4 regions of the Dactylosporangium sp. CA-233914 genome follow, and region 1 is predicted to be linked to each of the others. Evidence: riboswitches for the same ligand, from Rfam matches in the RefSeq annotation. Region 1 holds a riboswitch; each other region holds the start of a gene.
What was found. Region 1 has a riboswitch for cobalamin ahead of ACQPY0_RS36225 (ribonucleoside-diphosphate reductase subunit alpha). Riboswitches for the same ligand answer to the same signal wherever they lie in the genome.

Region 1 (2,929 bases):
GGCGGGCGACAAGGACCGCGCCCACGCGTGAACTCCGTTGACGCCACGCACGTCTCACGGCCGTGCGACGACGCCGGCGCCGCGCCGGGGTCGGGGCGGTACATCGGAGGAGGAACACGGAGTGGGTGTCAGAACCATCACCATCAGACGGGCCGTGGCGGGTGTCGCCGCCGCGGCGGCGGTGAGCGCGGTGGCGCTCGTCGCCACGACCGGGCCTTCGCTCGCGGCGCCGATGGGCAAGGGCCGGATCATGCTCTGCTCGCAGGGCACCTACGGCTCGCTGCTGGCGATGCACTGGCCCGACCCGCCGGGGCCGGCGGTCGGCGGCATCGCCTACACCTTCATCGTTCCGCGGGACTCGTGCATGGCGTGGAACATCCTGAAGGGAGTGGAGTCCATCGAGGTGCGGGGCCAGTGGAACACCTCGGTCAACCAGTTCACGCTCGGCTGGCTCCTCGTCACTGCGAACACCAACCCGGGCGTGAAGGTGTACACGGGAGGCTCGACGGCCGACCACGCCAAGACCGCCTACTTCAGGTGGACGCAGGCCTGACCCTTCCCGGATGAGGCTCGCCCGGCGCGGCAACCGTCCGATGAGGACAGTCGCCGCGCCGGGCGAGCGCGTCACCGGCGGCCAGGACCTCCTCCCGGGCCCGGACGATGGCGATCAGCTGCGGGAGCGGTGACGCCCACGCCCGCCGGCGGTCGGGTTGTGGCTATTGCGACACGCGCCACGACATGTGGTGTGTGACAAACCGGGTGGCGGCTAGATATGGTATCTATCGCAGCTGGTTCGATCGTCCGTCCGCGTCGGTGGGTGGCCGGTCGAGGCAAGAGGGAACCCGGTGGAAGTCCGGGACTGCCCCGCAGCGGTGAGTGGGAACGAAAGCCGTCAACGAAGCACTGGGTCGCGAGGCCTGGGAAGCGACGGCCGGTAGGCGACCGGTGTCCGGTCATGCCCGCGAGTCCGAAGACCTGCCAGCGCACCGCGGGCCAACCGGGCCCGCGGTGGTTGGAGGCCGCGCGGGACGGCCGACGCCAACGCCAGATGACGGCGCCTGCCTTCGTCCGGCGGCGTCGTCCCCTGCGCGCCCGACGTTGATCGATGGGTGACGAGGGGAACACATGACGGTCACGCAGGACACGGCCGTGCCCGGTCAGGCGGCGCCGGAGCAGCGGCGCCACGCGATGCGGGTTCGCAAGCGCAACGGCGACCTGGAGCCGGTCGACGTCAACAAGATCGTCAGGGCGGTCGAGCGCCGGGTCGGCGATCTTGATGAGATCGACCCGCTGCGGGTGGCCACGAAGACGATCAGCGGGCTGTACGACGGGGCGAGCACCGCCGAGCTGGACAAGCTGTCGATCCAGACGGCGGCGGAGCTGATCGGGGAGGAGCCGCAGTACTCGAGACTCGCCGCCCGGCTGCTGGCCGCGTTCGTCGACAAGGAGGTCCGCGGGCAGGGCGTGGCGAGCTTCAGCCAGTCCATCGCCTACGCGCACGCCCAGGGGCTCATCGGCGACGAGACCGCCCGGTTCGTGGCCGGCAACGCCCGCAAGCTCGACGACGCCGTCGACACCGACGGGGACCTGCGCTTCGAGTACTTCGGGCTGCGCACCGTCGCCGACCGGTACCTGCTGCGCCACCCCGAGACCCGGTTGGTCGTCGAGACGCCGCAGTACTGGCTGCTGCGCGTCGCCTGCGGCCTGTCGCAGACGCCGGCGGAGGCGATCGGGTTCTACCGGCTGATGTCCTCCCTGGCGTATCTGCCCAGCTCGCCGACGTTGTTCAACTCCGGCACCCGGCACACCCAGATGTCCTCGTGCTTCCTGGTCGACTCGCCGCGCGACGAGCTGGACTCGATCTACGAGCGCTACCACCAGGTCGCGAAGCTGTCGAAGTTCTCCGGCGGGATCGGCATCTCGTGGTCGCGCGTGCGTGGGCGGGGCGCGCTGATCCGTGGTACCAACGGGAAGTCGAACGGTATCGTGCCCTTCCTCAAGACGCTGGACGCCGGCGTCGCCGCGGTGAACCAGGGCGGCCGGCGCAAGGGCGCGGCCTGCGTCTACCTGGAGCCGTGGCACCCGGACGTCGAGGAGTTCCTCGAGCTGCGGGACAACACCGGCGAGGAGGCCCGCCGCACCCACAACCTCAACCTCGCCAACTGGATCCCGGACGAGTTCATGCGCCGCGTCGAGGCGGACGAGGAGTGGTCGCTCATCGACCCGTCCGATGCCCCGGACCTGCCGGACCTGTTCGGCGCGGAGTTCGATCAGGCCTACCGGGACGCGGAGCGGCGGGCCGTGCGGACGGTCAAGGCCCGCGAGCTGTACGGGCGGATGATGCGGACCCTAGCGCAGACCGGCAACGGCTGGATGACGTTCAAGGACCGCTCGAACGCGCTGTCCAACCAGACCGGCCGGCGCGGCAACACCATCCACCTGTCGAACCTGTGCACCGAGATCCTCGAGGTCAACAGCGACGGCGAAACCGCCGTGTGCAACCTCGGCTCGATCAACCTCGGCGCCCACGTCACGGCCGACGGTGTCGACTGGGAGAAGCTGCGCGACACGGTGCGCACCGCGGTCGTGTTCCTGGACCGGGTCATCGACGTCAACTACTACCCGTCGGCGCAGGCGGCCGCCTCCAACCCGCGCTGGCGCCCGGTCGGCCTCGGGCTGATGGGCCTGCAGGACGCGTTCTTCACGCTGCGGCTGTCGTTCGACTCGCCGGAAGCGCGGGAGTTGTCCACCCGCGTGCAGGAGGAGATCCTGCTCACCGCCCTGGAGACCGCCGCGGGCCTGGCCGAGTGGTTCGGGCCGCACCCGGCGTTTGCCCAGACGCGTGCCGCCGCCGGCGTGCTGCATCCCGACCTCTGGGGCGCCCAGCCGACCCAGACCGAGCGGTGGACGGCGGTGCGGGCCCGGATCG
Region 2 (2,929 bases), 420 kb from region 1:
CCGATGTACCCGGTCAGGATCTCCGGGCGGGCGAGCCAGGCGGTGGCCTTGGCGGCGTTGGTGTCGGCGACCTTCGCCGCGGCGAACGCGAAGATCCCGTCGATCGTCAGGCCCTGGTCGGGGTAGGCGACGCCGTCGAAGACGACCTCGAACCGTTCGCCGTCGACGAGTTGGCGGGCCAGCCACCCGGCGGCGGCGTCGGGCCGGTTGACCGTGGGCGGGGCGGTCGCCGCGGCCGGGCCGGCCTCGACGCTGAGCAGGACGGTGGACAGGGCGAGCGCGGCGAGCACCCCGGTGATCAGGGTGCGTGCGCGGTGCCGGCGGACAGCCATCGGGCGGTGCCTCTCCGGCCCTGGCAGTCGAGAGAAACCGGGCACGCCCGGTGGCTCCGACCCGTGGGCCACGACGGGTAGGGAGGTGCAGAAACCACGCGCGAAGACGGGTATTCGGGCTCACGACCAACACGTCGGTGTTCGTCGTCTACCGTTGCGGGCCAGCGCCGGACTTCAACCGGACTTCCCCCATCAACGCACGGCTATGCAGTTGTGACCGTCAGTCTGTCGATAGGTCGCGGCGGCGTCAATCCCCGGCGGCAGGTTGTGGCGTTCGCGACATGCCGATACGACATCTGGTGTTTCGCCTTCTCGATGACTCTCATATGCGGTGTTGCCGCGCCTGGTTCGCTCACCCTTGCCAGGGGTGGGCGTAGCAAGAGGGAACCCGGTGGAAGTCCGGGACTGCCCCGCAGCGGTGAGTGGGAACGAAAGCCGTCAACGAAGCACTGGACCATACCGGCACCGGCCGGCGGCCTGATGTCGCGGCCTGGTGGCGTCGGCCCCTGCGCGCCCGAGGTGTTGGTCAACGGGCGACGAGGGTGAGACGCGATCCCCACAGTGGCGTGCTGGTTGGCGTCGACGTGCACACCCCTGCCGGTCGAGCTTTCGTGACGTTCCGCAGGGCGGTCCGATTCGCTGTACGGCGAGCAGGGCGCACCGTATCGTCCCGGCGCATGGACCTGGTGACCCAACCCCGACTTCGCGAGATCATCGAACAGGTCACGCCGCTGCTGGATGATGGCCGGGCTCCCGCCGAGCGGCAGCCCCCGGCCGACCCGGTCGCCCGTGACCTGTGGTTCGCCGAGATCGCTCGGCTGCGGGAGATCCAGCACACGCGGCTGTTTGACCTGGGCGTGTTCGGGACCACCCCTCCGATGTTCGAGGGCGTCGACGTGTCGGAGGTACGCATCCCGGTCACCGGTTCGTGCGGTTGGTCGGGCTGCGCGCAGTGTTCGGCCAGGTCGATCGCGGCGATCGTGTACCGCCCGGACGGCGCGACCGATGTGCCGGCCTATCTGCACTTCCACGGTGGCGGCTTCTGGGTCAATGGCGGGGTCAAGGTGCTGCGAGCCGGCGGCGCTGTGCACGCCGAGCGCGCTCGTGAACTCGGGGTCGTCGTCGTCGACGTCGACTATCGGATGTCACCGGATCACAAATTTCCGATCCCGGTCGAGGACTGCTACGCAGCTCTGACCTGGGTCGCCGCCCAAGCTGGGGAGCTCGGCGTCGACGCGAACCGGATCGCGGTCGGCGGCGGCAGCGCCGGCGGTAACCTGGCGGCGGCGGTCGCGCTGATGAGCCGAGACCGGGGCGAGACGCCACTGCGTGGACAGGTGCTCAATATTCCGGTCACCGACAGCAGCTGCGACAGCGAGTCCCTGCGCCTCTTCGCTGAGGGATACGTCATGACTCGCCAGAACGCCATCGAGATGTGGGATATGTACCTGGCCTCACCGGCCGACGCGTACGAACCGTACGCGTCTCCCATGCACGCGCGTGACCTCCGCGGCCTTCCCCCGGCCCTGGTCGTACTCGGCGACTACGACGTCCTGCGGGACGAGGGCATGGCCTACGCTCGCCGCCTGGCCGACGACGGCGTCACGGTGACCGTGCGTCGGCTGCCCCAGTGCCACGGCGCGGCGCTGCCCGAGAACGGCCCCGAGACCGAGCGCCTCACTGACGAGTTCCTGCGTGCAAACCTGCTGCGCGCATAGCAGTCTCGGTGCTGCAGATCGGATGCTGGTCCCGGGAAGGACTGTCTGTGGGTAGCGATTACTTCAAGTGATGTATGAACGGGCGATCGAGGCGGGCGAGTCGCTCGAGGTTCTGTGGGACGAGAACCGAATGCCGGCGTCAGTCCCAGTCCAACTCGCCGTCGGCGGTGACGATCGGGCGCAGGTCGCCGATCGGTGTGCCGTGCCGCAACGCGTCGAGCAACTCGGCAACGAACGCCGTCAGGCTCGGATGGTAGGGGCCGAGCAGTTCTTCGCCGGTCTCGTGATCCCAGTACAGGACGCGGCCGGGCGTGTCGGGACCGTGGTCCACGACATGGTGTGCCCCGCACCAGTCCGACGTTACGGGGATCCAGGTACGCCTCCACCAGTGGTAGTCGGGCATCTCCAGCCGCGACTTGTCATTGATTTTGATGAGCATGTGCGCGGTCTTCGCGATCGCGTCGGCGCTGAGCATGCTGTGGAGCGGCCCGAGGGTGAAGGCCCCGTCCTGATCGCCCGCACCGTTGTGCCATTGCAGCAGCGTGACCACCTCGGGCAGGAGCCGGAAACCGACCGCGGCCTCCAATCGCGCGATGTCCTCATCGGTGGCCGGCGGGGCAAGCTGGGCGGCCGTGGCCGGCGCATGCCGGCGCAGCCAGGCCTCCACCTCAACCAGCAGGGCGTCGAGCGTCACCCCTCCATGATCACCCCGCGCCGGTGCCCGACGGCGCCGAATCGGCACAGCCGACCGCGCACTCGACGCTCGCCGCCACCGCCGATGCTCAAAGCGTGCCTCAACGGCGGACGGTGACAACCGAGTGCATCAAACGGGTCGCGCTCGTAAACTCTTCGGGGACAGCCCAAATCTATTGCCCTTCC
Region 3 (2,929 bases), 5.1 Mb from region 1:
TCGGGGTCGCCCGGGCCGAGACCGACGCCGTAGAGCCTGCCACCGTTCACAGTGCTACTCCCTCTCGCTCGCGATCGCGTTGACGGCGGCGGCCGTCATCGCGCTGCCGCCCCGGCGCCCGTGCACCACGAGATGCTCCAGCCCGGACGCGGCCAGCGCCGCCTTCGACTCGGCGGCGCCGATGAAGCCGACCGGGATGCCGAGCACCGCGGCGGGCGTGCCGGCCCCCTCGGCGACCAGCTCCAGCAGCCGGAACAGGGCGGTGGGCGCGTTGCCGACGGCCACGACGGCGCCGTCGAGGCGGCCCCGCCACAGCTCCAGCGCGGCGGCGCTGCGGGTGTTGCCCAGCCGGGCGGCCAGCGCCGGTACGGCGGGATCGCGCAACGTGCACACGACCTCGTTGTCGCGGGGCAGCCGGGCCCGGGTCACCCCCGAGGCGACCATCTCGGCGTCGCAGAGGATCGGTGCGCCCGAACGCAGCGCGGCACGCGCGGACGCGACGACGCCGGGGGAGTAGCCCACGTCCGCGGGCAGGTCGACCATGCCGCAGGCGTGGATCATGCGCACCGTCACCTGCGCGACGTCGGCCGGCAGCCCGGACAGGTCGGCCTCGGCCCGGATGGTGGCGAACGAGCGCCGGTAGATCTCGGCGCCGTCGCGGATGTACTCCGTCATGCCGCCGCGCTCCGGTAGCCCGAAATCGTCGCGACCATCTCCAGGTGCCTTTCCTTCGGTGCGCCGCAGCGCCGCTCACAGCCGACCCAGTGCACCGGCCGGCCCTCCGGTGACGATGTGCCGGCGGCCACGGCGGCCCGGGCGTCCGCGCGGACGTCGGCGAGCGACTTGGCGCAGCCGGGCCGCCCGGCGCAGGCCGTCACCCCGGCCCACGGCGAGGCGGGGTCGGCGACGAGCCCGGCCCGCTCAGCCTCGGCCATCGCGGCCGCCGGGACGACGACGGTCCGCCACGGCGTGACGATGATCTCGTCCGCCGCGGCCGCCAGCGCCGCCGACTGGTCCGCCGTGAGCAGCCCGAGCGGCACGACGAGGACCGCGGCGCGGCCGTGGACCCCGGGCGCGGGCGCCGCGGCCCGGTTGATCGGGACATCCGCGAGCGCGGTGCCGAGGCGGGCCGCGACCCGGGCCGGCCCGTCGGTGAGCTCGGCCAGCCGCCACGCGCGCGAGTCCTGCGCGGCCCGCTCGGCCAGGAACGCCTCGGCGGCGCGGACGAGCAACTCGGGGCCGCCGCGGGCCTGGGCCGGTACACCTGCCAGAACCAAACGGGAACCGTGCAGCCCCACGTCGCCGAGCAGCGGCGTCACGTCCCCGCGACCGTCGTCGACGGTGGCCAGGAACCGGCCCGGCAGCGCCGCGAGGGCGGGTGTGGCGCACAGCATCGCGTCGAACTCGCGCACGAGCGGGCGGACGGCCGTGCTCAGCGGGCTGGCCACGATGTTGCGGACCCGCTCGTGGGTCGCCGACGGCAGCAGGCCGGCGTCGCTCAGCCGGGCCGCCAGCTCGTGCTCTGCACCCGGCGGAAGTGCCCTGACCTGCACGTTTCCCCGTGAGGTGAGCTCCAGTGCGGGGTCGGCGAGCTCCGCGGCGGCCGCCCGCAGGACGCCGAGTTGCGCGCCGGTGATCCGCCCGCCGGGCAGCCGCACGCGCGCCAGCCCGCCGTCCGCGGCCGCGTGGACCTGCACGGCACCGGGGCACCGGTCGGGGGCGTCGCGTCCGCTGGGAGCCTGCACGGGCGGATACTACCTGCGCCTGCGGGCCTCGGCACGTGCGCTTGACTCCGTGCGGGCTCGTCGAGGAGAGTTGTGACGCTGTACCACGGCGACGTGTGGAGGAACCCGGTGCGAATCCGGGACGGTCCCGCCACTGTGACCGGGGAGCGAGCCTCCAGCACCACACGGCCACCGGGCCCCGCCCGGGAAGGCCCGGGGGCGAGCGCCGATCCGGGAGCCAGGAGACTCTCCGTCGCCGGACCCATCCCACCGGCTTGGGGCGCGGACCCCGAGGGAGGACCCCGGCGTGATCCTGCTGCTGTCGACTTCCGACACCGACCTGCTCAGCGCCCGGGCCAGCGGCGCCGAATACCGGCTCGCCAACCCGGCGCGCACGCCCGTGGCGGACCTGACCGGGCTCGCCGACGGCGCGGAGCTGATCGTGGTGCGCTTCCTCGGGGCGTACCGCGAGTGGCAGGAGGGCTTCGACACGCTCCTGGTGACGGGCCTTCCGGTGGTGGTCCTCGGCGGTGAGCAGGCGCCCGACGCCGAGCTGATGAGCCACTCCACGGTCCCGGCCGGCCTCGCCGCGCAGGCCCACACGTATCTCGCCTTCGGCGGCCCGGCCAACCTCACCGAGCTGCACCGCTTCCTGACCGACACGATCCTGCTCACCGGCCACGGCTTCGCCGCCCCGGTCGAGACCCCCGCCTGGGGCGTCCTGGAGCGCGCGAGCGCCGCGACCGGCGGGCCGACCGTGGCCGTCATCTACTACCGGGCGCACCACGTCTCCGGCAACACCGCGTTCGTCGAAGGCCTGTGCACGGCGATCGAGGCCGAGGGCGCCACCGCGCTGCCGGTCTTCGCCGCCTCGCTGCGCACCGCGCCGCCGGAGCTGCTCGACACCCTGCGCCGGGCCGACGCGCTGGTCGTGACCGTGCTCGCGGCCGGTGGCACCCGCCCCGCCGACGCGCAGGCCGGCGGCGAGGACGAGGCCTGGGACGTGGGCGCGCTCGCGGCGCTGGACGTGCCGATCCTGCAGGGGCTGTGCCTGACCAGCAGCCGCGACACCTGGGATGAGAACGACGACGGGCTCTCGCCGCTGGACACCGCCACGCAGGTCGCCATCCCAGAGTTCGACGGGCGGATCATCACGGTCCCGTTCTCGTTCAAGGAGATCGACGAGGACGGCCTCACCGTGTACG
Region 4 (2,929 bases), 1.5 Mb from region 1:
CAGCAGGCCGGCCACGAGCGTGACCACCGCGGCGACCATGCGCACCACCCGGACCGGTCGCGCGGGGGCCTGCGCCGGCCGGGCGGTGTCGGCGGTCAGCTGCTCACCCCGCCGAGACCCCGGGCCAACGCCTCAACGGCGAGAACGTTCCGCACGCCCGCCGAGGTGGAGGAGAAGTCCAGGATGACGTACCGCTTGTCCTTGACGGCGGGCAGGTCTTTGAGCGTTGGGTTCTTCTCGAGGAACGCTCGCTTGTCAGCGGCCCTGTTCCAGCTCGCGTCGATGAGCACGATGACGTCCGGGTTGCGCTCGACGACGGTCTCCCAGCTGGTGTCGGCCCAGCTGCCGTCAAGATCGGCGAAGACGTTGGTGACCCCGGCCGCGGACATGATCATGGCGGGGCTGCCGCAGCAGGCGCCGACGCTGGGCGCGTCGCTGCCGTCGTCCCACCACAGCACCTTCCCGCCTTTGGCGCTCGCTGCCTTCGCGATACGCGCCCGCTGGTCGGCGATCAGCGCCTCGGCCCGCTCCCGCACGCCGAAGACCGCGGCGATGTCACGGATCTCGGCGAACACGTCATCCATCGTCAGCTTCGCCGGTCGCACGCCTTTCGGACAGCCGGCGGTGGAGACATACGTGCCCACGCCCAGCTTCTGCCACTCGGCGCGGTCGCCGACCCCCTCGTCGCCGAACGCGCCGGCGAAGGAGGCGTAGACGAAGTCCGGCTCCGTCTCGAGCAGCTTCTCCTTCGACGGGTACTCCTCGGCCAGCACCGGCACCTTCGCGTATGCGGCGGCGTACTCGGGCAGGACCCGGTCGTCGAGGTAGGCGGTGCCGATCATCCGGTCCTGCAGGCCGAGCGCCAGCATGATCTCGGTGGCGGGCTGGTTCATCGTCACCGCCCGCGCCGGGGGCTTCGCGATCGTGACCGGTGTGCCACAGTTGGTGAGCGTGACCGGCCCGTCCGTGACGGACGGCGTGGTGGCCGGTTTGTCGTCACCGGACGCGGCACAGCCGCCGAGCAGGGCGAGCAGAACGGACAGCGGCGCGGCAACGCGCCAGGACACGGGGAACCGCACAGCGGGACCACCTTCCAGCACCTCGTGGACGGGTCGGGCAGGTGCCGTGGCCGGTCTCCTGGCTGACGGGTGGTGCGCCGGCGGCCGGCCTTCCCAGGCATACGCCCAGTGACCTTGCGGTGGCCTCCAGCATCCCGATCACAGTGGCGAGGGCCGCACCGGTCTCACACCGGCTTCCCGAACACCACGGCCAGGCCACCCTAACCAATCCATGCGGCCCCGTCACCATGGCCTGCGCCACGTCACGATCAGGAACCGTACCGATTCACCCCGCTCCACTCGTTCGATGCCGTACGAAACCTGGCGGAATCCGGCACCGCCCGCAGCGTTCCGCCGATCCTGGACTGGTGCTCTCGCTGACGTGCCGCCTGTTTCGGCTTGGCCGCGTTCAGTCCTGCCGCATGAGCCGGGGAGCCATCGAGGTGGGATGCTTCCCGCAGCGATCCATCTGAAGGGGGAGAATTGGCCGACGAATGGCTGGACCACTCCGAGGTGTTGGTCCTGGACCCCTTGGAGGACTCGCCGCTGCCACTCTGGGAGCTTCGCTGGCACGAGGCGACAACACTGCAGGAACTCGCAGACATCCTCGCGCCAGGTCTGATCTCGCTGGCAGCGCGAGGGTTGGTCGAAGTGCGCCGTTTCCATAGCTGGCCGGCACAGTGGGACCAAGGTGTCCCGTTGACCGGGGAGGACCTCGCGCGAGAAAGCACACGCGCTGAGGTTTGGTCCGCCGACGGGGCGCACACCGTGCTAGCGGCTCACATCACCGAGGCCGGCCACAGACTTCTGTAGCCTTCCACGCAACCCCTCTGAACGATTCGGGCCTTCCGCCCGCATCCGCTCATCGGCCGAATCAGTGCGTCGGCAGGAGCTACCAGATGATCGACCGTCGCGACGGCCCGAGCGCACGTCACCGGTGACCCGTGCGGGTCCCGGGTGCGCTCGGGCCGCCGCGATCACTGGACGTAGCAGGCCTTCGCGGTGCCGGGAGCCGGGTCGCCGAAGACCGTGTTCGTGCACGGCGTGCCGTCGGTGACGCGGCGGTACGCGTACCGGCCGGCCGCGCCGAACGCGACCTGGCGGGTGCCGGTGAACACGCACGTCTTCGTCTCGTCGGCGCATGGCGTCCACGTCGTCGTCCCCGGCGGCGGGGCGGTGAGGTAGCAGGCCTTCGCCGTGCCGGAGACCGGATCGCCGAACACCGCGTTGGTGCACGCCGTCCCGCCGGTCAGCGTCGCGTAGCGGAACTGGCCCGCCGCGCCGTACGCCACCGTGGCGGCACCGGCGAACGCGCACGTGCCGGTCTCGGTCGCACACTGCGTCCACGTGTCCGTGGCCGGCGGCGCAGCGGTGACATAGCAGGTCTTGGGGACGTTCGGTGCCGGGTCGCCGAACACGCCGTTGCCGCACGCGGTGCCGTTCGAGAGCGTCGCGTAGCCGAACCGGCCGGCGGCGCCGTACGCCACCGCCTGCGAACCGGCGAACGCGCACGTGCCAGTCTCCGCGGCGCACCGCGGCCACGCGCCCGGCAACGCCGAGGTCCCCGGCGGGGCCACGGAACCGGTGAAGTGCCAGCTGCCGGAGCCGATCGCGTACACGGTCTCCGTCCCGCCGGCCGACACCTGGGTCGCGCCGGCCGACGGGCTCACCGTAGCGTCGCCGCGCCCGAAGTTCGGCACGTGCACCGTCGCCGTCGCCCCGACCGGGACGGTGACGTCGAGCGCGAGTTGCTTTCCGGAGACCGTCCAGGAGCTGGCGACGGTGCCCCGAACGGTGTCGATCGATGCGGCGGCGCGCTGCAGCCCGGCCGGTACCTTCGGGTCGACGACGAGCGTGGCGTACCCGGGCCC

Region 2: linked by a shared signal. The riboswitch ahead of ACQPY0_RS38180 (alpha/beta hydrolase) and the one ahead of ACQPY0_RS36225 (ribonucleoside-diphosphate reductase subunit alpha) in region 1 are both predicted to bind cobalamin.
Region 3: linked by a shared signal. The riboswitch ahead of cobN (cobaltochelatase subunit CobN) and the one ahead of ACQPY0_RS36225 (ribonucleoside-diphosphate reductase subunit alpha) in region 1 are both predicted to bind cobalamin.
Region 4: linked by a shared signal. The riboswitch ahead of ACQPY0_RS42645 (ABC transporter substrate-binding protein) and the one ahead of ACQPY0_RS36225 (ribonucleoside-diphosphate reductase subunit alpha) in region 1 are both predicted to bind cobalamin.

What each region holds. Positions count from the first base shown of each region.
Region 1 covers NZ_CP192030.1:8,135,151-8,138,079, reverse strand. The annotation lists gene ACQPY0_RS36235 (hypothetical protein) at 1-31, shown strand, start outside; gene ACQPY0_RS36230 (hypothetical protein) at 122-553, shown strand; cobalamin riboswitch at 773-997, shown strand; gene ACQPY0_RS36225 (ribonucleoside-diphosphate reductase subunit alpha) at 1,126-2,929, shown strand, end outside.
Region 2 covers NZ_CP192030.1:8,550,811-8,553,739, forward strand. The annotation lists gene ACQPY0_RS38175 (peptidase) at 1-332, opposite strand, end outside; cobalamin riboswitch at 421-569, opposite strand; cobalamin riboswitch at 659-820, shown strand; gene ACQPY0_RS38180 (alpha/beta hydrolase) at 1,010-2,050, shown strand; gene ACQPY0_RS38185 (SMI1/KNR4 family protein) at 2,190-2,744, opposite strand.
Region 3 covers NZ_CP192030.1:3,044,744-3,047,672, forward strand. The annotation lists gene ACQPY0_RS14120 (precorrin-2 C(20)-methyltransferase) at 1-50, opposite strand, end outside; gene ACQPY0_RS14125 (precorrin-8X methylmutase) at 55-675, opposite strand; gene ACQPY0_RS14130 (precorrin-3B synthase) at 672-1,745, opposite strand; cobalamin riboswitch at 1,782-1,993, shown strand; gene cobN (cobaltochelatase subunit CobN) at 2,032-2,929, shown strand, end outside.
Region 4 covers NZ_CP192030.1:9,615,088-9,618,016, forward strand. The annotation lists gene ACQPY0_RS42640 (FecCD family ABC transporter permease) at 1-39, opposite strand, end outside; gene ACQPY0_RS42645 (ABC transporter substrate-binding protein) at 96-1,079, opposite strand; cobalamin riboswitch at 1,111-1,283, opposite strand; gene ACQPY0_RS42650 (family 78 glycoside hydrolase catalytic domain) at 2,036-2,929, opposite strand, start outside.